Regions from separate parts of the Streptomyces sp. NPDC091289 genome, predicted to be linked through region 2. Evidence: riboswitches for the same ligand, from Rfam matches in the RefSeq annotation. Region 2 holds a riboswitch; each other region holds the start of a gene.
What was found. A riboswitch is a leader RNA that binds a small molecule or an ion and turns the genes downstream of it on or off. The one in region 2 is predicted to bind cyclic di-AMP.

Region 1 (5,357 bases), on a different contig from region 2:
TTCTCGCCGATCCGGCGGTAGCCGATGCTCGCGTAGATCCTCTCGACGTCGGGGTCGCCGGGCTCCAGCCAGACGGTCCGGCAGCCCTGGTCGAGGGCCCGTTCCGTCAGCCAGGCGGAGAGCGCGGCGCCCACGCCCCGGCGGCGGAAGGGGGCGGCGACGGCGAGGCCGGCCAGTTCGCTGAGGCCGTCGACCGCGACCGAGCAGCCGCCCGCTCCGGCCGGTGCGCCGTCGAGGACCGCCAGTGCGGCGACCCCGTCGCCGGTGGCGGCCGCGCGCAGCCAGTCGGTCATTCCCGGCTCGGGTTCGCCCTCGCCGCCGAAGCCCTGGTGCTGGACGCGGGCGGTGTCGGTGAACTCCGTCTCGGTGCCGGGCACGGTGATACGGAGGCCGTCGACCCGCGGCGGCGTACGGAGGTGCTCGCGGCCGCAGGCGAGCAGCGGGGCCCGGTTCTCCACGGTGAAGCCGGCGGCGAGCAGGGCCGGTTCGACGGCCGGGGCCCAGGCGGGCAGGAACTCCAGGCGGGGGAGCCGTTCACGCTGCCGGAACGCGTCGACCAGGGCGGCCACCTCGTCCGCCGTGGGCTCCGCTTCCCGGTCGGGGATGGCGTAGTTGGCGTACTTCAGCTCCCAGCCCGGGTTGTGCCGGACGGTGAACGGGCCCACCCGGTAGTGGTCGGGGGAGCGCAGCGTGAGGGTGCGGGCGTAGTCCTGGACGGCGTTCGCCATCGTCATACGGGAGTTCCTTCGGCGGGAGGTGAGGTCGGCGCCGGGGACTATGCCACCCGGGTCGCTCCGGCGAAAGGCATTTGATTGATGGGCGCGATGCGGACCGGCGCTCCCGGGCGTGGGGCGTGGATCATCTGGCCGCCGCCGATGTAGAGGCCGACATGGCTGATCCCGGAGTAGAAGAACACCAGGTCGCCGGGGGCCAGTTCGGAGCGGGAGACCCGGGATCCGGCGTTGATCTGGGTGTAGGTGGTGCGCGGCAGGCTGACGCCCGCCGCCTTCCAGGCCGCCTGGGTCAGGCCCGAGCAGTCGAAGGCGTTCGGGCCCGTCGCGCCCCAGACGTACGGCTTGCCGATCGCGCCGTGCGCGAAGGCGATGGCCTGTCCGGCGCGGGAGTTGGGGGCCGCCACCGGGCCGCTCCGGGCGGTGGAGCGGTCGGCGTGGGCCGGGCCGCCGCCGTGCCGGGCGTCGGCGGAGCTTTCGTAGGCGGCGCGCTCGTCGGCGGTCAGGGTGCCCAGCAGCCTGCGGGCGTCGGCCAGCTTGGTGCGGATCGCGGTGCGGTGTTCGCGCAGTTCGGCGCGGCGGGCGGCGAGGCGTTCGGTCTCCTGGTCGGCGGTGGCCTTGACCCGGGTGATCTGGGAGACCTGCCGCTTGATGTTCCGCAGCAGCCCGCTCTGCCGGTCGCCCGCCCGGTCGAGATAGGAGGCGCGCTGCAGATAGGCGTCGGGGTCGGAGGAGAGTGCCAGTTGCAGGGCCGGGTCGAGGGTGCCCCCGCGGTACTGCGCGGTGGCCAGTGAACCCAGGGCGTTCCGCGTGGTGTTGAGGCGGTCGGTGCGGCGGGCGGCCTCGTCGGCCAGGGCCTCGACGGTGCGGGTGGCGGCGGCCGCCTTCTCCTTCGCCCCGTTGTACTTCTCGGTGGCGACCTCGGCGTCGTGGTACAGCCGGTCGACCTTCGCCCTGACCTGGTCGGCGGTGGGGGCCGGTTCGGCGGGGGCCGCGCCGGCTCCGGTGACCGAGCCGGCGGTGGCGGCCCCGGCGAGCGCCAGGGTGGCGGCGGTGCGGGCAGCAGGGCCGGTGAACGGGCGCTGCTTGGGTTTTCGGTGAGCTGACCTGCGGTGCGCTGCCACGGGGGCGGCATCCTTCCTGTCGGCTGCCCGGCGGGGGATACCGGCGGGTCCGTGAAGGACGCTAATCCGGGTGCGCGGAAAAGGGTCACCATGACAGCTATTGCCCTGATGTGACGTTTCGCCGATCGCTGATGATCGAAGCGATCAACGAAGGCTTGCCTCACTGAAAGGTGAAACTTTGGTCATGGCTAGGCTCCGGAGCCATGGACGTACTCATCAATGTCTTCGTCGCCCTGCACATCATCGGCATCGCCTCCCTGCTGGGCGGCTTCCTGACGCAGATGAAGGCCATGGGGGCGGGGACCGCCCGCTTCGTCCCCGCGATGCTTCACGGCGCGCTGACCATGCTGGTCACCGGAATCGCCCTGGTCGGCCTCAACCAGGCCGACGACCAGACCGTGAACAACGTCAAGATCGGCATCAAGCTGGCGCTGCTGGTCGTGATCCTCGCCCTGGTCTACGTCAAGCGGGACGACGAGAAGGTCGACAAGGGCGCGTTCGCGGCGGTCGGCGGGCTGACGGTCGCCAACATCTTCATCGCCACCGTCTGGACCTGAGGCCGGACCACGGCCTTCCGGGGGCGGCCGCCAACTGTGACCGGCCGCCCCGGCTCCGTACTACTGCTACTGCCTACTACGCCGGGCGCACGCTCCCGTAGATCGGCATGTAGTAGATCGACTCCTCGCGCACGTTCGCACCCGGCTTCGGGGCGTGGATCATCATCCCGTCGCCCTTGTAGATGCCGACGTGGCTGATGTCGTCGTAGAAGAAGACCAGGTCCCCCGGCTGCAGGTCCGAGGTGGCGACCCGGGTGCCGACCTTCACCTGGTCCCAGGTGGTCCGCGGCAGGGTCACCCCCGCCTCCCGCCACGCCGCCTGCGTCAGCCCCGAGCAGTCGTACGAGGAGGGGCCCGACGCGCCCCAGACGTACGGCTTCCCGATCTGGGCGCGGGCGAAGTCCAGCACCTTCTCCGCCTTGGCGGCGTAACCGCTGCCCGTACCGGAGCCGGTGCCGGAGCCCGACCCCGTGCCCGTACCGGACCCGGACCCGGACCCGGACCCGGAGCCCGATCCCGAACCGCCGTCGGACTCCTTCGCGGCCTCCTCGCGGGCCTTCTTCTCCGCCTCGGCCTTCGCCTTCGCCTCGGCGGCCTGCCGGGCGGCCAGCTTCGCCGCCTTCTCCTTGGCCTCGGCCTCCTTCTTGCGCTCCAGCTCCGCCAGTCGCGCCTTCTCCTCGGCGGTCAGCCTCGACAGCAGGCCACGGGCCTCGGTGAGCTTGTTCTGCACGTCCTTCTTGCTGGAGGCGAGCGTGGCCTGCGTCTCGGTGAGGGTCTCCAGGCTCTTCACCGCCTCCGCGCGCTTCTTCGCCGCCGACGCCTGCTGCGTACGGAAGTCGGTGACGGCCTGCTGCTGCCGCTCGGTTGCCCGGTCCATGAGCCGGCTCTGGTCGAAGTACCCCTGCGGGTCGTCCGCCAGGAAGAACGTCGCCGTCGGCGCGATGCCGCCGCTGCGGTACTGGGCCGCCGCGTAGGAGCCCAGCGCCCGGCGCGCCTCGTTGATCTTCTCGGTCCGCTTCGCCACGTCGGAGAGCAGCGTGTCGACCTTCTTCTGCTGCGACGCGGACGCGGCCTTGGCCCGGTTGTACTCCTGGGTCGCGGAGCCCGCCTGCCGGTACAGGGCGTCGACCTTCTTCTGGACTTCCTCGATGGCGGGCTTCGGCTCCGCGGGCGCGGCCGTGGCGCTCTGCGTGGAGAGCAACGTCACGGAGGCCAGCGCGGCCGTCGTCAGCCCGACGGCAGGGGTGGTGGTGCGCACCTTCGTGCGCGGCTTGCGATGCGATGCCAAGACCGGCATCTCCTTCCGTGGACCGCCTACCGGGTTAGCTGTCGGGTTCGGACGGAACGGAAGGCTGTCCTACGGTCCGGATGCGAGGGCACGGACCGATTCACCCCGGTTCTGCGTGTGGGTCCCCGGTTCCGAACTGCCAGGACGGCAGGACGGATTCGGCAGAGGTGTCCGTTAGGCGCGGTTCGCCTCAGGGAGGTACGGATCACCTGACCGAGCACGCTAGCCAACCCGTGGCACCGCTGGGAAGGAGGATGAGCGATATGCCCGATACATTTTCGTGACCTTTTCGGATCGGGGGCTGCCCACCCCTTCCGACCGGGCGATCCTTCACGGAACGTGGGCGTCCGGTCTCCGTGCGTAGGACCTGCGTAGGACCGAGGTCACCGCTTCCCGGCTTCGGCGGATCGTTGTCGGTGCGGCCGCCTAGACTCGGTAGGCGATGAGCAGCCTCTTTGACGACAGTTTCCTGACCGGCCTCCAGCCCGCGGAGGACGGCCCCCCGCCGCCCCCCGAGGACCACGCGCCCGAAGCGGTGCCGGAGGGACTCTTCGAGGGCGTCTACGACGCGCCCCCGCCGCCCCGGGACGGGTATTACCGGGACGGTCACCCGCGCCCGGTGATCGACGCCGCCGCGCTGCTCGACGGGCTGAACACCGAGCAGCGCGCCGCCGTCGTGCACGCCGGGTCCCCGCTGCTCATCGTCGCCGGGGCCGGCTCCGGCAAGACCCGGGTGCTCACCCACCGCATCGCCCACCTGCTGGCCGAGCGCGGCACGCACCCCGGGCAGATCCTCGCGATCACCTTCACCAACAAGGCCGCGGGCGAGATGAAGGAGCGCGTCGAGCAGCTCGTCGGCCCGCGCGCCAACGCCATGTGGGTCATGACCTTCCACAGCGCGTGCGTCCGCATCCTGCGCCGCGAGTCGAAGAAGCTCGGCTTCACCTCGTCCTTCTCGATCTACGACGCCGCCGACTCCAAGCGCCTGATGGCCCTGGTCTGCCGCGACCTCGACCTGGACCCCAAGCGCTTCCCGCCGAAGTCCTTCACCGCCAAGGTCTCCAACCTCAAGAACGAGCTCATCGACGAGGAGACCTTCGCCGGACAGGCGGCCGATGGCTTCGAGAAGACCCTGGCCCAGGCGTACGCGCTCTACCAGGCCCGCCTGCGCGAGGCCAACGCCCTGGACTTCGACGACATCATCATGACGACGGTCCACCTCCTCCAGGCCTTCCCGGACGTCGCCGAGCACTACCGCCGCCGCTTCCGCCACGTCCTCGTCGACGAGTACCAGGACACCAACCACGCCCAGTACACGCTGGTACGGGAGCTGGTCGGCCCGGCCGGAGAGGCCGACGCCCCCGCCGAGCTGTGCGTGGTGGGCGACGCGGACCAGTCGATCTACGCCTTCCGCGGCGCGACCATCCGCAACATCCTCCAGTTCGAGGAGGACTATCCGAGCGCGACGACGATCATGCTGGAGCAGAACTACCGCTCCACGCAGACGATCCTCTCCGCCGCCAACGCCGTCATCGAGCGCAACGAGAGCCGCCGCCCGAAGAACCTCTGGACCAACGCCGGTTCCGGCGCCCGCATCACCGGCTATGTCGCGGACACCGAGCACGACGAGGCGCAGTTCGTCGCCGACGAGATCGAC
Region 2 (5,357 bases):
GGGGCTGGCCCGTATCTACGGTACGACGGTCTCCGAGCTGCTCGGCGAGCAGCCGCCCGAACGCGACGCGATCGTCCGCGGCGGCGGCTTCGAGGGGGCGGAGGCGGACGGCTGGATGTACCGCCAGGCCGGCGGGTCCGGCCGCGCGATGCAGGCGCTGCGGGTGCGCGTTCCGTACGGGGCCCAGGGCGACCTGGTCCGGGTCCACCCCGGCGAGGAATGGCTGTACGTCATGGAAGGGCGGCTGCGGGTCGGGCTCGGCGACACCGTGCACGACCTCGAACCCGGCGACAGCGCCCACTTCGACTCGCTCACCCCGCACCGGATCGCGGCCGTCGACCGCGGCGGCGCGGAGCTGCTCTTCGTCCACACCCTGCTGCAGAGCCCCGCCGCCGATCTCTGCCTCGGCAACGCCCTCCACGCGCGCTGACCGGCCGGTCCCGGCCGGCTCCCTCCTTCGCTCCACCGGCCGCGAGGCCGACAGAGAGGACCGTCATGTCCGATTCCGAACACTACGACCCGCTGGGCCCCGGACGTCGCGCGAACGAGGACCCGCAGGAGAAGCGGATGCCGCGCGGCGTGGTGATCCGTCTCTTCGCCTATCTGGTGGCGGGCCACATCATCGCGGGCTTCCTCTACCTGCTCTTCGTGGTGGCCGGGAGCAAGTGACGGCCCGCCTCCGGGGGATCGCCGCCGGCCGGGTCAGCCCTGGTCGAGCAGGCGCTCGCGCAGCCGCTCCCGGGTCGCGGAGGAGACCTTCAGCCCCTCGGCCAGGTAGCGGTCCGTCGTTCCCCAGTTCTCCTCGATGGCCGTGAAGGCCGCCGCGAGGTAGGCGGGCCGCGCCCCGAAGAGCGGGTCCAGCAGCTCCATCACCTCGGGCGACATACCGGTCTCGGACGCGTCGGAGCGCTTCACGTTGTAGCGGCGGTGGAGATCGTTGGACTTGAGGTAGTCCTCCTCGATCGCCTCCGGCTCGACGCCGACCGCCAGCAGCGCGACCGCGATCGAGAGACCGGCCCGGTCCTTGCCCGCCGCGCAGTGCATCAGGGCCGGGACGCTGTCCTCGGCCAGGGAGTGCAGCACCCGGCTGTGCTCGGCGGTGCGGTCCTCGATCGTCGCGCGGTACATCCGGATCATGCGTTCGGCGCCCTTGCCGTTCGCCAGGACCGAGCGCAGCTGCTCGATGTTCCCGTCGCTCACCAGTCGCCAGAACTCCGCGCCGTCGGCCGGGTCCGAGAGCGGAATGCTGACATTGCGGACACCGGCCAGCTCGATGTCGTACCCGTCGAGCCGGTGGTCGGCCGAGTGGCGGAAGTCGAAGATCGTGTGCAGCCCGAGCCCGCCGAGGAAGGCCGCGTCCTCGGCGGTGGCGTGCGCCAGGTGGCCGCTGCGATAGAGCCGGCCGAACGCGGTGCGCCGCCCGTCCGTGGTGGGAAGCCCGCCCACGTCGCGGAAATTGCGGACTCCGGTCAGCGCGGTCTCTGTCGGCGGGACCTGCGGCACCTGCTGCGTCACGGTGGCTCCTGGGATCTCTGGCGTCGGCGCGGCTCGCCGGCGAGGGCGCTCCCGTGACGATACGACATCGATTCGACGGAAAATCATCTCGGTCACGCACGCGGGGCGGGGCGCCGCGTGGGCCGGGCTGACCCGGCGTCAGGGGCGACGCCGACGGCGTGTCCGTATTGGTGTATTTCGCAGAACATGCCCCGCTAATGGGGGAGATGGGATTCCGGAGGTGAGCGGGATCATATCCGTGACGGACCGTGGTGAGCGCGCCTCGGGGCATTCCCGTTGCCCGCACGGAAATTCAAGATCCGTAATCCACGGAGTGTGACGGGAAATCCGGAACGATATTGAATCGATGATTCCGGTACGCAACCGATGGCTTGTTCCGCTCGTCCTGACCGGTTTACGGTCGCCGCAATCCGGACGGACCGCCTAATCCTGCCGCCGCCCGGAATTCGCACCCACCCACTCACGCGTGGCAGGAGCGGGGGAACCAGGTAAGCCGCCGATCCGGAGCGATCCGGACCGGCTCGGGGTGAAGTCGCCGCAACGCGACCGGGCATCTCCAGCCCGAACCCGACAGCTCACCTCGCAGGCGCCGGAGAGGAACTTCCCCATGCCCGCACAGGGTAAGCACCGTCGTCCGAAGTCCGGCCCGATCTCCCGCGGCGTCATCGCCGCAGGGACCGGCGGCGCCGCACTCGCCCTCCCGCTCATCGGCGCCACCGTGGCGAACGCCGCGGACCAGGCCGCTCCGGCCGCGAAGTCCGCCGCCGCCTCGGTCGCCGCCGCGCACACCGCCCCGTCGGCCGCCCCCGCCGCGTCGAAGGCCGCCCCGAAGACGTACGCCGTCGTCGCCGGCGACTATCTGTCGAAGATCGCCGCCGAGCAGAAGCTCAAGGGCGGGTGGGAGAAGCTCTACCAGGACAACCGCTCCACCGTCGGCGAGAACCCCAGCCTGATCCACCCGGGCATGAAGCTGACCCTCGGCGCCAAGGGCTCCGCCCCGGCCGAGAAGTCCGCCGCGAAGTCCGCCGCTCCCGAGGCCGCCCCGAAGAAGGCCGCTCCGGCCCCGAAGGTCGCTCCGAAGGCGGACCCGAAGCCGGACACCATCTCCGCCGACGACTCCGAGGGCTCCGGCAGCTCCGCGCAGACCGGCTCCTCCGAGGCCACCGGCTCCGGCTGGTCGGCCCCGCTCGCCAGCGCCAACGTCACCACCCAGTACCGCGCTTCCGGCGCCAGCTGGTCCAGCGGCTACCACACCGGCTCGGACTTCCAGGCCGCCTCCGGCACCCCCGTCCTCGCCATCGGGCCGGGCACCGTGGTCTCGGCCGGCAACAGCGGCTCGTACGGCAACGAGGTCGTCATCCAGCACGAGGACGGCATGTACTCCCAGTACGCCCACCAGTCCTCGCTGAACGTCTCCGTCGGGCAGACCGTCACCGGCGGCCAGCAGATCGGCCTCTCCGGCTCCACCGGCAACTCCACCGGCCCGCACCTGCACTTCGAGGTCCGCACCGGCCCGGGCTACGGCTCGGACGTCGACCCGGTCGCGTACCTGCGTCAGCACGGCGTCTCCGTCTGACCGAGCGCGGCGAGAAGTATCCGAGGGGCGGTGCGCGGCGGCGCATCGCCCCTCTCTTTATTCCGGCTTTACCAAAACCTGACCGGGTGGTCTATCTCACCACCCGTCAACCCCGTATTACGGTCGCGTAGGTCACATCGAACGATGCAGGATAAGTGCTTGTGGCAGACGATTCGAGAAACAACCAGCAGCACATCATCGGGTCGTACGCGGCGATTGGCGACAGTTTCACCGAGGGCGTCGGCGACCCCGGCCCCGACGGCACCTTCGTCGGCTGGGCGGACCGCTTCGCGGTCCTCCTCGCCGACCGGCTTCCGGCCCCCGACGCGGAGGCCGGCCCCGAGGACTCCCCGCACGGGGACTTCCGCTACGCCAATCTCGCCGTACGAGGACGTCTCCTCGACCAGATCGTCGAGGAGCAGATCCCGCGCGCCAAGGAACTGGCCCCCGACCTGGTCAGCTTCTGCGCGGGCGGCAACGACATCATCCGGCCCGGCACCGACCCCGACGATCTCGCCGAGCGCTTCGAGCGGGCCGTCGCCGACCTGAGCAACGCCGTCGGCACGGTCATGGTCACCACCGGCTTCGACACCCGGGGCGTTCCGGTGCTGCGCCACATGCGCGGCAAGATCGCCACGTACAACGTGCATCTCCGGGCCATCGCCGACCGCTACCACTGCCCCGTGCTGGACCTGTGGTCGCTCCGCTCCGTCCAGGACCGGCGCGCGTGGGACGCCGACCGGCTGCACCTGTCGCCCGAGGGCCACACCCGCGTCGCCCTGCGCGCGGCCCAGGTCCTCGGCCACGAGGTGCCCGCCGACCCCGACCAGCCGTGGCCGCCGCAGGCCCAGCGCACCCCCTTCGACGAGCGGCGCGACAACATCCAGTGGGCCCGCGAATACCTGGTGCCGTGGATCGGGCGACGGCTGCGCGGAGAGTCCTCCGGCGACCACGTCGAGGCGAAGCGCCCCGACCTGCTGCCGCTGTAGCGGTCGCAGCGGTCAGGGCTCCAGCACGGGGAGCGCACGCCGGGACGGGCTCGGCACCACGAGCCCGTCCGGCGGCGTGCCCGCGCCCGGCGGACGCCCCGCCGGTATCCGCTCCAGGACACCGCCCGCGAACACGTCGTACAGCGGCAGCGACTCCAGATGCACATAGCCGATGTGGCAGTCGCACACGGCGAGCGGACAGGCCCGCGGGCCCAGCGCCCGGCGGTAGCCGCCGTCGTAGAGGTTGCCCAGCTCGGCCTTGACGAAGTGACAGCGCCGCACCGTGCCGTCGCCGTCCACGGAGATCACCGACTCGCCCGTCCGGCAGGGCAGCCCGGCCGAGCGGTGCGGATCACGGCTGTAGGGGAACAGCGGATCCAACTCCGTCCAGCGCGCCGCCTCCTCGTCGGTGTACGTGTGCCCCTCGGCGGCGTTGATCCAGAGATAGACCTCGTCCGGCAGCGCCGCCCGCAGCCGACGCGCCTCCTCCAGATGGTCGTCGAACCCCACCACGCCCACGCTGTAGCGGATGCCCTTCGCCGACAGATCCCGGCATTTACTCAGAAACCGGTCGTACGGGGTCTGCCCCGGGTGGTACGTGCACCAGAGCGCGATCCGCTCCGGATCGGCCTCCGCCAGCCAGCCGGTGCGGCCGCTCAGGTTCGTCTGGATCGCCACCCGGCCGATGTGCGGCAGATGCGACAGCTCCGTCAGCGCCCGCCGGTACCAGGAGCGCACCAGCCCCTCGCCCCACGGGGTGAACAGCACGGACAGCCGGTCGTCGGTCTGCTCCGCCGCCCAGCCGGTGAACCGCTCCAGCGCCTCCCGGTCCGCCGTGAGCTGCGCGCGGTTGTCCCGCCGCTTGGCGAACGGGCAGTACGGACAGGCGTAGTCGCAGGAGGCCAGCGGGCCCCGGTAGAGAATCGTCAGGTCCATGTCCGGCTCACTTCCGCTCGTACGCGGCCATCGCGGCCCGTACCCCGGGGGAGAACAGCGCCGGACCCAGCGCGTCGGAGTGGGCGAGACCCGACGGGGACAGCCGCAGCAGACCGTCCGGCGCCGAGGTGTCCAGCCAGCCCCGGGCCGCGAACCCCGCCAGCTCGGCCGGGAAGTCCGCGCGCGGATCCGTACCGAACCGCGCCCGGTAGTCCGCCACCGGCAGCCCCGCCGCCTGGAGCAGCGACTGGAGGAGGTGGCGTCGGCGCGCCTCCTCCGCATCGACGTACCGGCCGACCTCGGCCCGGGAGAAGTCCTCGGTGGCGGTGAAGTGGTCGATG
Region 3 (5,357 bases), on a different contig from region 2:
GGAAGGCCTCGACGGCCTCCGGAGCGGGCGTGGCCGGCTCGGGCAGCCGGCCGGCGGCGCGGTCCTCCAGGACGCAGGCGACCGTCTCGTTGGCGTCGCCCTTGGTGTGGCCGATCAGGCCGATCGGGCCGCGCTTGATCCAGCCCGTGACGTAGACCGAGGCCATGTGCTCGTCACCGGCGATGACGCGGCCCGCCTCGTGCGGGACGGTGCCGGAGGCCACGTCGAAGGGAAGCTTGGGCAGCTCCTCCGAGTAGTAGCCGACGGCGCGGTAGACGCTCTGCATGTCCCAGTCGGTGAACTGGCCGGTGCCCCGGACGTTGCCGGTGCCGTCCAGCTCGGTGCGCTCGGTGCGCAGCGCCACCACCTTGCCGTCCTCGCCGAGAATCTCGACCGGGGACTCGAAGAAGTGCAGGAACAGCTTGTGCGGGCGGTCGCCGACGTCCCGGATCGCCCAGTTCTCCAGGGTCTGCGCGACCATGTTGGCCTGCTTGTTCTCCCGGCGGGTCGCGATCGAGCCCTCGTCGTACTCGATGTCCTCGGGGTTGACGATGACCTCGATGTTGGGGGAGTGGTCCAGCTCCCGCAGCTCCATCGGGCTGAACTTGGCCTGCGCGGGGCCACGCCGCCCGAACACATGCACCTCCAGCGCCTTGTTCTCCTTGAGGCCCTGGTACACGTTGTCCGGGATCTCGGTGGGCAGCAGCTCGTCCGCCGTCTTGGCCAGGACACGGGCCACGTCCAGGGCCACGTTGCCGACGCCGAGCACGGCGACCTTCTCCGCGGTGAGCGGCCAGGTGCGCGGGACCTCGGGGTGCCCGTCGTACCAGGAGACGAACTCGGCCGCTCCGTAGGAGCCGTCCAGCTGGATGCCGGGGATGTCGAGCGCCCGGTCGGCCTCGGCGCCGGTGGAGAAGATCACCGCGTCGTAGAACGACCGCAGGTCGTCCAGGCCGATGTCGTGCGGGTAGCTGACATTGCCGAAGAGCCGGATCTGGGGCTTGTCCAGCACCTGGTGCAGGGCCTTGACGATGCCCTTGATACGCGGGTGGTCGGGGGCCACGCCGTAACGGATCAGGCCGAAGGGCGCGGGCATGCGCTCGAAGAGGTCGATGGAGACCCCCGGGTCCTGGCAGACCTCGGATTTGAGCAGCGCGTCCGCAGCATAGATACCGGCGGGGCCGGCTCCGACAATGGCGACGCGGACGGGGCGTGTCATGGCGTGGTGATCCTTCGGGGCGGGCGAACGCGGGCAGGTACAGCGTACGTCGGAGGTAAGGGTTGGCTTACCAGTCTCCACCCCACACCGTAAGCGATCGCCCCGCGGGCCCCTCGACCGGCCTCGCCCCGAGTGCCTGATTGGTCCGTTTTGCTATGCCTATATGGTTGATTTGGTCCTTTTGTTAAATCTATCCGTAAAGGGATTGCTGAGCCCTTTGCTGCATTTGCCTAGGCCTGTTTTCGCCATCGCCGCGAGCGAGTGGTGAGCATCACGTCCCAGGGGGCGGACGCAGAAGCGGATCCGTCGGTTCCCTTCTGTGCGAAGAAAGTTGACGCCATGACGGCACGGCACGGTCCGGGAATTCCGCCATTCGATCATGCGCGGAAAAGGGAATCAGGAATGCGGGGCTTGTTCCGTTCGGCGTTTCTCGCCTACGGTCACCGTCAATCCGGATGGAACGCCGAATCCTGCCGCCGTCCGGGAATCCGAAACCCACTCACGTACGGCAGGAGCGGGGGACCCAGGTAAGTCGCCGAACCGTTACCGGAACGGCTTGGGGTGAAGTCGCACGACCGTGCGGCCAGACATCTCCCGTCTGAACCCGACAGCTCACCTCGTAGGCGCCGGAGAGGAAATCCCCCATGCCCGCACAGGGTAAGCACCGCCGTCCCCAGTCCACCTCGCTGCGCCGCGGCCTCGCCGCCGTGACCACCGGCGGAGCCGTTCTCGCCCTCCCGGTGATCGGCGCCACCAGCGCCTTCGCGGCCCCCGCCCCCACCGCGGCGCCGCAGCAGGCCGCGGCCCCCGCAGCGGTGTCCGCACAGGTGAATTCCGCCGCGAAGGCCGCGCCCGCCCAGCATTCCGTGGTGGCCGGTGAAACGCTTTCCAAGATCGCCCGCGAACATTCCGTCAGCGGCGGCTGGGAGAAGCTGTACGAAGGCAACCGGAAGATCGTCGGAGAGAATCCCGATCTTATTCACCCGGGTATCAAGCTGACCCTCGGAAACAAGGCCGCCGCCCCGTCGGACGCCAAGTCCGGCAAGGCTTCCCCGTCCGTCGCGCGCGGTGCGTCGGCGGACCGCGCCGACCGTTCGGAGCGCAGCAAGGCCGCCCCCGTGGCGCAGGCCGCTCCGGCCGCCGCGAAGGCCGTCACGTACACGAACGACCTCGACGGCTGGATCAAGGAGTCGCTGGCGGTCATGGCCGAGCAGGGCATCCCCGGCACCTACGAGGGCATCCACCGCAACATCATGCGCGAGTCCTCGGGCAACCCGGCCGCGATCAACAACTGGGACTCCAACGCGGTCAAGGGCACCCCGTCCAAGGGTCTGCTCCAGGTCATCGACCCGACCTTCCAGGCGTACCACGTGCCCGGCACCTCGACCGACAGTTACGACCCGGTCGCCAACATCACGGCCGCGTGCAACTACGCCGCGGACCGCTACGGCTCGATCGACAACGTCTTCGGCGCCTACTGATCGACCCCGCGCCCAGGGCGGAGGGGCTCCGGACCGAACGGTCCGGGGCCCCTCTGTCATGCCGGGCGGGGCCGGGAAGTTACCCCCAAGTTTCTAGTGACTTACCACGCGATCGACAGTAGAACCTGTTGCACTCTGTCGAGAGTGAGGTAGGTCACATGAACGACACCACCATGCAGGATGGCGAGGCCAAGGGTGTCTCGCGTCGAAGATTCATCGCTGGAACAGGTTCTCTTCTGGGGGTCGCGGCGCTGGCCGGTACCACCGCACCGTCCTGGGCGAGCGTGCGTGCGGCAGCGGCGCCGATCGGCTCCGGCGCACATGTACCGGTCCTGGTCATCGGCACCGGATACGGCGGCTCCGTGGCCGCCCTCCGGCTCGCCGAAGCCGGCACGGACGTCCACATGATCGAGATGGGCATGGCCTGGGACACCCCGGGCGCGGACGGCAAGATCTTCGCCAACACCACCAAGCCGGACGACCGCTCCTTCTGGCTGCGGACCCGGACCAAGCAGCCGCTGAGCAACTTCCTCGGCTTCCCCATCGACAAGGACGTCAACCGCTACACCGGCATCCTGGACGCCGAGGAGTTCGGCGGGATCACGGTCTACCAGGGCCGCGGCGTCGGCGGCGGATCCCTGGTCAACGGCGGCATGGCCGTCACCCCGCGCCGGGAGAACTTCGGCGCGATCCTCCCGACGGTGAACGCCGAGGAGATGTACAGCACCTACTACCCGCGCGCCAACAGCGGGCTGGGCGTCACCACCATCGATCCCGCCTGGTTCGACACGGTCGACTGCTACCAGTACGCGCGGGTCGGCCGAAAACACGCCCAGCGCTCCGGCTTCCCGTTCCTCTTCGTGCCCGCCGTCTACGACTGGGACTACATGAAGCAGGAGGCGGCCGGGAGCGTCCCCAAGTCGGCCCTGGACGGAGAGATCCTCTACGGCAACAACTACGGCAAGAAGTCGCTCCAGAAGACCTACCTCGACCGGATCAACGCCACCGGCCGGGTCACCATCTCCCCGCTCCACAAAGTCACCACGGTCACCCCGGCCCCCGGCGGCGGCTACACCGTGCTCATCGACCAGCTGGACACCACCGGCCGGACCACCGTCACCAAGACCGTCACGGCGGACAAGGTGTTCTTCGCCGCGGGCAGCGTCGGCACCAGCAAGCTGCTCGTCGGCCTCAAGGCCACCGGCGCCCTGCCCCTCCTCAACGACGAGATCGGCAAGGGCTGGGGCGACAACGGCAACGTCATGTGCGGCCGCGCCAACCACCTCTGGGACCCGACGGGGAAGGTCCAGTCGTCCATCCCCACCGGCGGCATCGACAACTGGGACGCCGGCGGAGCGTTCGCCGAAGTCGCTCCGCTGCCCACCGGCATCGAGACCTGGGCCTCCTTCTACCTCTCGATCACCAAGAACCCCAACCGGGCGCAGTTCACCTGGAACGCGGCGGCGGGGAAGGCGGAGCTGAACTGGCAGACGGCGTGGAAGCAGCCGTCGATCGACGCCGCGAAGACCATCTTCGACAAGATCAACCAGAAGGAGGGGACGATCTACCGCACGGACCTCTTCGGTGTGTACAAGATCTGGGGCGACCACCTCACCTACCACCCGCTGGGCGGTGCGGTCCTGGACAAGGCCACCGACAACTACGGCCGGCTGCACGGCTACCCCGGCCTGTACGTCATCGACGGCGCGCTGATCCCCGGCAACACCAGCGTGAACCCGTTCGTCACCATCACCGCGCTCGCCGAGCGCAACATCGAACGGATCATCGCGACCGATCTGTAGGCGACAACGAAAGAGCCCGGGGCCGGGAGTGCCAACCCGGCGGCCCCGGACTCCGTCCGTGGGGGCCCGCCCCTCACCCGTGACCGGGCAGAACGCACACCGCGTCGATCCCCAGCACATGGTTGAGCCGCCCGAACGCCAGCCACGAGCCGATGCTCATCGTCAGTTCCACGATCTCCGCCTGGCTGTAGTGCGCGGTCATCCGCTTCCAGAAGGCGTCGTCCAGACCGTGATGGTCGAGCGTGTACCGCTCGGCGTACTCCGCCGCGAGCCGGGTCCGCTCGTCGAACGCGTCGGTCGTACGCCACTGGGTCACCGCCCCGGCGAACTCCTCCTCGACCTTCGCCCCGTCCCGCTCGGTCCGCCAGTCCAGGCAGAACAGGCACCCGTTGATCTGCGCCACCCGCAGCCTGGCCGCCTCGAACTCCCGCAGCCCCAGCGTGGTGTGCTCGTACACGGACATCGAGAACGTGGCGGCGGCCATGCCGATGCCGGGGACCATCTCCCCCCATACGTAGCCGATGGGCTCCTGGCCCTCCGGAATATCGATGATCATGCCGGTCTCCTTCCCAGCCTGCCGACCGCAGGCCGCAGCGGAACGTCGAGTGCGTCGTACAGGCCCGGCTCCGCGTCCACCAGCCAGTCGATCGCCGAGACGAGCCGCCCCACCGCGGTGGCGTTCCCGCCCGCCGACCGGTTCTCGTCCTCGTCGGACGCCTCGACCGTCACCTCGATACGGGGACGGCCCTCGATCACCACCCGGTGCGCGCCCACCCCGTCGGGCGGGGACGGCCAGTCAGGGGCGCACGAGGCGTGGATCCGGGTGATGTGCTCGATGACGATGCGGGGCTCGCC
Region 4 (5,357 bases), on a different contig from region 2:
GGCGTCCTGGACGAGGAAGGCGACCTCGGCCTCGTCGGCGGGCGCGGAGGCCGGGCGGCCCTGGTCGTTGATGCGGTCGAAGCGGACGGTTCCGATGAACTCGCCGCCGATCGTGACGGCCAGTCCCACCCGGTCGACGTAGTCGTGATGGGTGAAGCGATGCACGTCCCGGTCGGATAGCCGGGGATACGGGGCGAAGAACCGGTAGTACTTCGACTCGTCGGACACCTGCTCGTAGAAGCTGACCAGTCGCTCGGCGTCGTCCGTGGTGATCGGCCTGATGCGCGCGGTGCCACCGTCGCGGAGCACCACGTCCGCTTCCCAGTGGTCGGGGTACGCGTGATGCGGACTCTGCTCGGGCGTGGGCTCCATGGGCAAAGCCTACGGCGGGGACACCGGTCGCGGAGGGATCGGTGCCGGGGCAGTCTGAGGAGGCCCGGACCGGGGCAGCCGGAGCACAGGGCCGGACGGGAGGCCGGGCACAGCACCACGCACTGCATGAGAGACTGGTCTAGACAACCGTTGATATGTGAAGGGCAGAACCATGGCTGAGCGCCGCGTAAACGTCGGTTGGGCCGAGGGCCTGCACGCCCGCCCCGCTTCCATCTTCGTCCGTGCCGCCACGGCTTCCGGCGTCCCCGTGACGATCGCCAAGGCCGACGGCAACCCGGTGAACGCCGCCTCCATGCTCGCCGTGCTCGGGCTGGGCGCGCAGGGCGGCGAGGAGATCGTGCTCTCGTCCGACGCGGACGACGCCGAGGCCGCGCTGGACCGGCTGGCGAAGCTGGTCGCCGAGGGCCTGGAAGAGCTTCCGGAGACCGTCTGACCCGAGCGACTCCGGCCCGGCCGGATGCGACAGGCGCGAGAGCCGTGATCCTTTCAAAGGATCACGGCTCTTTCGCTTTTCGGGGAATAGCGGCGCTTCGGTTCGACAATTCGGGCAGCACGAGCGACGCTCCCCGCAATTCACTTCTCTTTGTATACGGCTCTTCTGTTAATGGCGGACGCCCGCGGTGTTTACGCCATGTTGCGAAGTGCTCACGCGGGGAACGGGTGCGGTGCGCCGCCCCGGCAGGTCCGGGCGGCGCAGCCGGTGGGCCCCGGTGGCGCGTTCCGCGTGCTGGGCGGTCAGCGCCCTCGCCCGCTCCGCGTCACCGCGCGCCACGGCGTCCACGATCGCGCCGCGCTCGGCCCAGGCGTCGACCGGGCGGGCCGGCTGCTCGACCGCGTACATCCAGGCGATCTTGTGCCGGAGCTGGGTGAGCAGCGCGATGAGGGCGGGGCTGCCGGAGGCCTGGGCGAGGGTCTCGTGGAACCAGCCGCCCAGCGAGCGCAGATCCTCTCCCTCGCCCCGGCGAGCCCGCTCCTGGCCCAGCCTGACCAGGCCCCGGAGCACCTTCAGATGGGCTTCCGTGCGGCGCTGGGCGGCGCGGGCCGCGCCCAGGGGCTCCAGGAGCGTCCGCACCTCCAGGAGGTCGGCCGCCTCCTGCAGGGTGGGCTCGGCGACACACGCGCCGGCGTGTCTGCGGGTGACCACGAAGCCCTCGGACTCCAGCGTGCGCAGGGCCTCGCGGACCGGGACGCGGGAGACCCCGTAGCGGCGGGCCAGCAACTCCTCGGTGAGGCGGCTGCCGCGCTCGTACACACCGGAGACGATGTCGTCACGGATTGCCGTGCATACCGAATGCGCGGGAATGCGCATGTCCTGACCTCCGCCTTGATCCCCGCGAAACGCGGCCGCCCGACGTCTGTTCCGTGACTCTATTGCAATCCGCCGGAATTTCCGATGGCAGGCCGGAATCCATGGATATCTTCGGGCCGGAATTGCCGAAGGCCCCGGCGGGTGCCGGGGCCTTCGGGCGGGATCGCGCAGGGGCGGGTCAGACGTTCAGACCGTGGGAGCGCAGATAGCCGACGGGGTCCATGTCGGAGCCGTACTCGGGGGTGGTGCGGGCCTCGAAGTGCAGGTGCGGGCCGGTGGAGTTGCCGGTGGAGCCGGAGAGGCCGATCTGCTGGCCGGAGGAGACGCTCTGGCCGACGGAGACGCCGATCGAGGAGAGGTGGCCGTACTGGGTGTACGTGCCGTCCGTCATCCGGATCACGATGTTGTTGCCGTACGCGCCGCCCCAGCCGGCCTCGACGACCGTGCCGGCGCCGACCGCGACGACGGAGCTGCCGGAGGGGGCCATGAAGTCCACGCCGGAGTGGCTGCCGGAGGACCAGAGCGAACCGCCGGTCTTGTAGCCGGTGGTGACGTGGGAGCCGGCGACCGGGAGGTGGAAGGCGTTGAGGCGGGCGCGCTCGGCGGCGCGGGCGGCCCGGGCCTTCTCCTCGCGGACCTCCTTGGCGCGGGCCTCGGCCTTGCGCTCGGCCTCCGCCTTCGCCTTGGCCCTGGCGGCCTTGGCCTTGGCTTCGGCGGCGGCCTTGGCCTTCGCCTCGGCGATCGCGTCGGCCTGCTGCTTCTGGGCCTGCGCCTGCGCGTCGATCTGCTCGGCGAGGGTGGCGTCGAGGGCGACGACCCGGGTGAGGCCGGTGTCGGCGACCTTGGCGGCCTCGGTGTCCGCGGCGATGGCCGGGGAGGCCAGCGAGCCGACGACTCCGGTGGTGGCCAGGGTCGCGATGCCGGCGGCCCGGGCGCTCCGGCGCGTAAGGCGGCTCGGGGCACGGTGCTTCCCGGTGGCACGGGTGAACGCCATGGAGGGGCTGATCCTTTCCTTCCTTCTCGCCTACCGGGTTAGCTGACGGGTTCGGAGCAGGAAGGTCTCCTACGGATCCCCGCGCCGGTTCACGGCACGGGCCTCCGATTCACCCCAGGGACTGCGTGGGTCCCCGGCTCCCCAGGCTCGCGCCTGACGGGGACTCGGCGATGACTGCCCGGCGCCGCGGATGCGGCATACGGGTGACGGACAGCCGGGCCGACGCTAGGCGGGGCGACTTCCCATCACCAAACGGACAGAGGGATTTGTCGCGCATCCCACAGGGCAGACAGGCAACCTCTCCAACAAAGGGCGCAAAGCTCGCCAATCGGGCAAAAAGGGAGGACCCCGACGAACTTCCGTCCGTCGGGGTCCTCTTCGCGGCGGTGTGCCACGGGTGCCGTCAGCCGGTGACGACGGACACCTCACCGATGCCGAGCGCCCGCACGGGCTCCTCGATCTGCGCGGCGTCCCCCACGAGGACCGTGACGAGGCGGTCGACCGGGAAGGCGCTGACCACGGCGGCGGTCGCCTCCACGGTGCCCGTCTCGGCGAGCCGGGCGTAGAGGTGGGCCTGGTAGTCGTCGGGGAGGTGCTGCTCGACCTGGTCGGCCAGCGTGCTCGCGACGGAGGCGGCGGTCTCGAACTTCAGCGGGGCGACGCCCACCAGGTTCTGCACGGCCGTCTCGCGCTCGGCGTCGGTCAGCCCCTCGGCGGCCAGCGTCCGCAGGACCTTCCAGAGGTCGTCCAGCGCCGGTCCGGTGGACTCCGTGTCCACCGAGCCGCTGATCGCGAGCATCGCCGCGCCGCCCGAGTCGGGGCCGGACGAGCGCAGCACCTGGGCGAAGGCGCGCACCCCGTAGGTGTAGCCCTTCTCCTCGCGCAGCACCCGGTCCAGCCGAGAGGTGAGGGTGCCGCCCAGGCAGTACGTGCCGAGCACCTGCGCGGGCCACACGCGCTCGTGCCGGTCGGCGCCGATCCGGCCGATCAGCAGCTGGGTCTGGACCGCGCCGGGGCGGTCCACGATGACCACACGGCCGGTGTCGTTCGCGGTGATGGGCGGCACCGGGCGGGCCTGTCCCGCGTTGCCCGACCAGTCGCCGAGGGTCTCCGCCAGCAGCGCGTCCAGGTCGATGCCCGTCAGATCGCCGACGATCACGGCCGTCGCGGTGGACGGGCGGACATGGGCGTCGAAGAAGGCGCGCACGGCGGCATCATCGATCCGCCGGACGGTCTCCTCGGTGCCCAGGCGCGGGCGGGACATCCGGGCGGTGGCCGGGAACAGCTCCTTGGAGAGCTGCTTGGCGGCGCGCCGGGACGGGTTGGCCTGCTCGTGCGGGATCTCGTCGAGGCGGTTGCCGACGAGGCGCTCGATCTCGCTCTCGGCGAAGGCCGGGGCGCGCAGCGCCTCGGCGACCAGACCGAGGGCCTTGGCCAGCCGGGAGGCCGGGACCTCCAGGGAGACCCGGACGCCGGGGTGGTCGGCGTGCGCGTCGAGGGTGGCGCCGCAGCGCTCCAGCTCGGCGGCGAACTCCTCGGCGCTGTGCTTGTCGGTGCCCTCGGAGAGCGCCCGCGACATGATCGTGGCCACGCCGTCGAGGCCCTCGGGCTCGGCCTCCAGCGGCGCGTCCAGGAAGATCTCCACCGCGACGACCTGCTGGCCGGGGCGGTGGCAGCGCAGCACGGTCAGCCCGTTGGGCAGGGCGCCGCGCTCGGGCGCCGGGAAGGCCCAGGGGCGGGCCGTGCCGGCGGTGGGCTGCGGGTGGAACTCCATGGCTACTCCAGTCACGGCGGCGTCGCTCACTTGGCCGCCCCCTCGTGCGCGTCGCTGCCCTCGGCGCCGTCTTCGCCCTCGTCGGCCTCGTCGGCCGGCTCGATGGGCTCGTACACCAGCACCGCCCGGTTGTCGGGGCGCAGGGCCGCCTCGGCCGCCGCGCGCACCTCCTCCGCGGTGACGTCCAGGACCCGGCCCACGGCGCTCAGGGCGAGCTGCGGGTCGCCGAACAGGACCGCGTAGCGGCACAGTTCGTCGGCGCGACCGGCGACCGTGCCGAGCCGGTCCAGCCACTCGCGCTCCAACTGCGCCTGGGCCCGCTCCATTTCCTCGGGGGTGGGGCCCTCGGCGGCGAACCTGGCCAGCTCCTCGTCGACGGCGGCCTCGATCTGCTCCACCTCGACGCCGCCGGACGTCTTCACGTCCAGCCAGCCCAGCGAGGGCGCCCCGGCGAGCCGCAGCAGCCCGAAGCCCGCCGCCACCGCCGTACGGTCGCGGCGCACCAGGCGGTTGTGCAGCCGGGAGGACTCGCCGCCGCCGAGCACGGTGAGCGCCAGGTCGGCGGCGTCACAGGCGCGGGTGCCGTCGTGCGGGAGGCGGTAGGCGGCCATCAGGGCGCGCGCCGGGACCTCCTCGTGGACCACTTCGCGCAGCTGCTCGCCGATGGTCTCGGGCAGCGTCCCGTCGCGCGGCGGCTGCTTGCCGTCGTGGGACGGGATGGAGCCGAAGTACTTCTCGATCCAGGCGAGGGTCTGCTCGGGGTCGATGTCGCCGACCACCGAGAGCACCGCGTTGTTGGGCGCGTAGTACGTACGGAAGAACGCGCGGGCGTCCTCCAGCGTGGCCGCGTCCAGGTCGGCCATGGAGCCGATCGGGGTGTGGTGGTA

Region 1: it holds a riboswitch for cyclic di-AMP, as region 2 does, so the genes downstream of both, ACIQPT_RS10500 (NlpC/P60 family protein) here and ACIQPT_RS34480 (peptidoglycan DD-metalloendopeptidase family protein) in region 2, are expected to answer to the same signal.
Region 3: it holds a riboswitch for cyclic di-AMP, as region 2 does, so the genes downstream of both, ACIQPT_RS00660 (transglycosylase SLT domain-containing protein) here and ACIQPT_RS34480 (peptidoglycan DD-metalloendopeptidase family protein) in region 2, are expected to answer to the same signal.
Region 4: it holds a riboswitch for cyclic di-AMP, as region 2 does, so the genes downstream of both, ACIQPT_RS31905 (M23 family metallopeptidase) here and ACIQPT_RS34480 (peptidoglycan DD-metalloendopeptidase family protein) in region 2, are expected to answer to the same signal.

Annotation. Positions count from the first base shown of each region.
Region 1 is NZ_JBIVUT010000006.1:300,080-305,436, forward strand. It holds gene ACIQPT_RS10485 (GNAT family N-acetyltransferase) at 1-734, opposite strand, end outside; gene ACIQPT_RS10490 (NlpC/P60 family protein) at 776-1,855, opposite strand; gene ACIQPT_RS10495 (hypothetical protein) at 2,059-2,412, shown strand; gene ACIQPT_RS10500 (NlpC/P60 family protein) at 2,489-3,700, opposite strand; cyclic di-AMP (ydaO/yuaA leader) riboswitch at 3,708-3,874, opposite strand; gene pcrA (DNA helicase PcrA) at 4,143-5,357, shown strand, end outside.
Region 2 is NZ_JBIVUT010000034.1:82,263-87,619, reverse strand. It holds gene ACIQPT_RS34495 (helix-turn-helix domain-containing protein) at 1-430, shown strand, start outside; gene ACIQPT_RS34490 (DUF6126 family protein) at 496-669, shown strand; gene ACIQPT_RS34485 (tyrosine-protein phosphatase) at 703-1,515, opposite strand; cyclic di-AMP (ydaO/yuaA leader) riboswitch at 1,959-2,119, shown strand; gene ACIQPT_RS34480 (peptidoglycan DD-metalloendopeptidase family protein) at 2,123-3,091, shown strand; gene ACIQPT_RS34475 (SGNH/GDSL hydrolase family protein) at 3,253-4,080, shown strand; gene ACIQPT_RS34470 (STM4011 family radical SAM protein) at 4,093-5,016, opposite strand; gene ACIQPT_RS34465 (STM4012 family radical SAM protein) at 5,024-5,357, opposite strand, start outside.
Region 3 is NZ_JBIVUT010000001.1:177,274-182,630, reverse strand. It holds gene ACIQPT_RS00665 (FAD-dependent oxidoreductase) at 1-1,219, opposite strand, end outside; cyclic di-AMP (ydaO/yuaA leader) riboswitch at 1,671-1,858, shown strand; gene ACIQPT_RS00660 (transglycosylase SLT domain-containing protein) at 1,864-2,700, shown strand; gene ACIQPT_RS00655 (GMC oxidoreductase) at 2,859-4,502, shown strand; gene ACIQPT_RS00650 (carboxymuconolactone decarboxylase family protein) at 4,576-5,058, opposite strand; gene ACIQPT_RS00645 (dihydrodipicolinate reductase) at 5,055-5,357, opposite strand, start outside.
Region 4 is NZ_JBIVUT010000029.1:34,974-40,330, reverse strand. It holds gene ACIQPT_RS31920 (GNAT family N-acetyltransferase) at 1-372, opposite strand, end outside; gene ACIQPT_RS31915 (HPr family phosphocarrier protein) at 545-826, shown strand; gene ACIQPT_RS31910 (GntR family transcriptional regulator) at 995-1,702, opposite strand; gene ACIQPT_RS31905 (M23 family metallopeptidase) at 1,881-2,696, opposite strand; cyclic di-AMP (ydaO/yuaA leader) riboswitch at 2,710-2,876, opposite strand; gene ACIQPT_RS31900 (M16 family metallopeptidase) at 3,100-4,470, opposite strand; gene ACIQPT_RS31895 (M16 family metallopeptidase) at 4,497-5,357, opposite strand, start outside.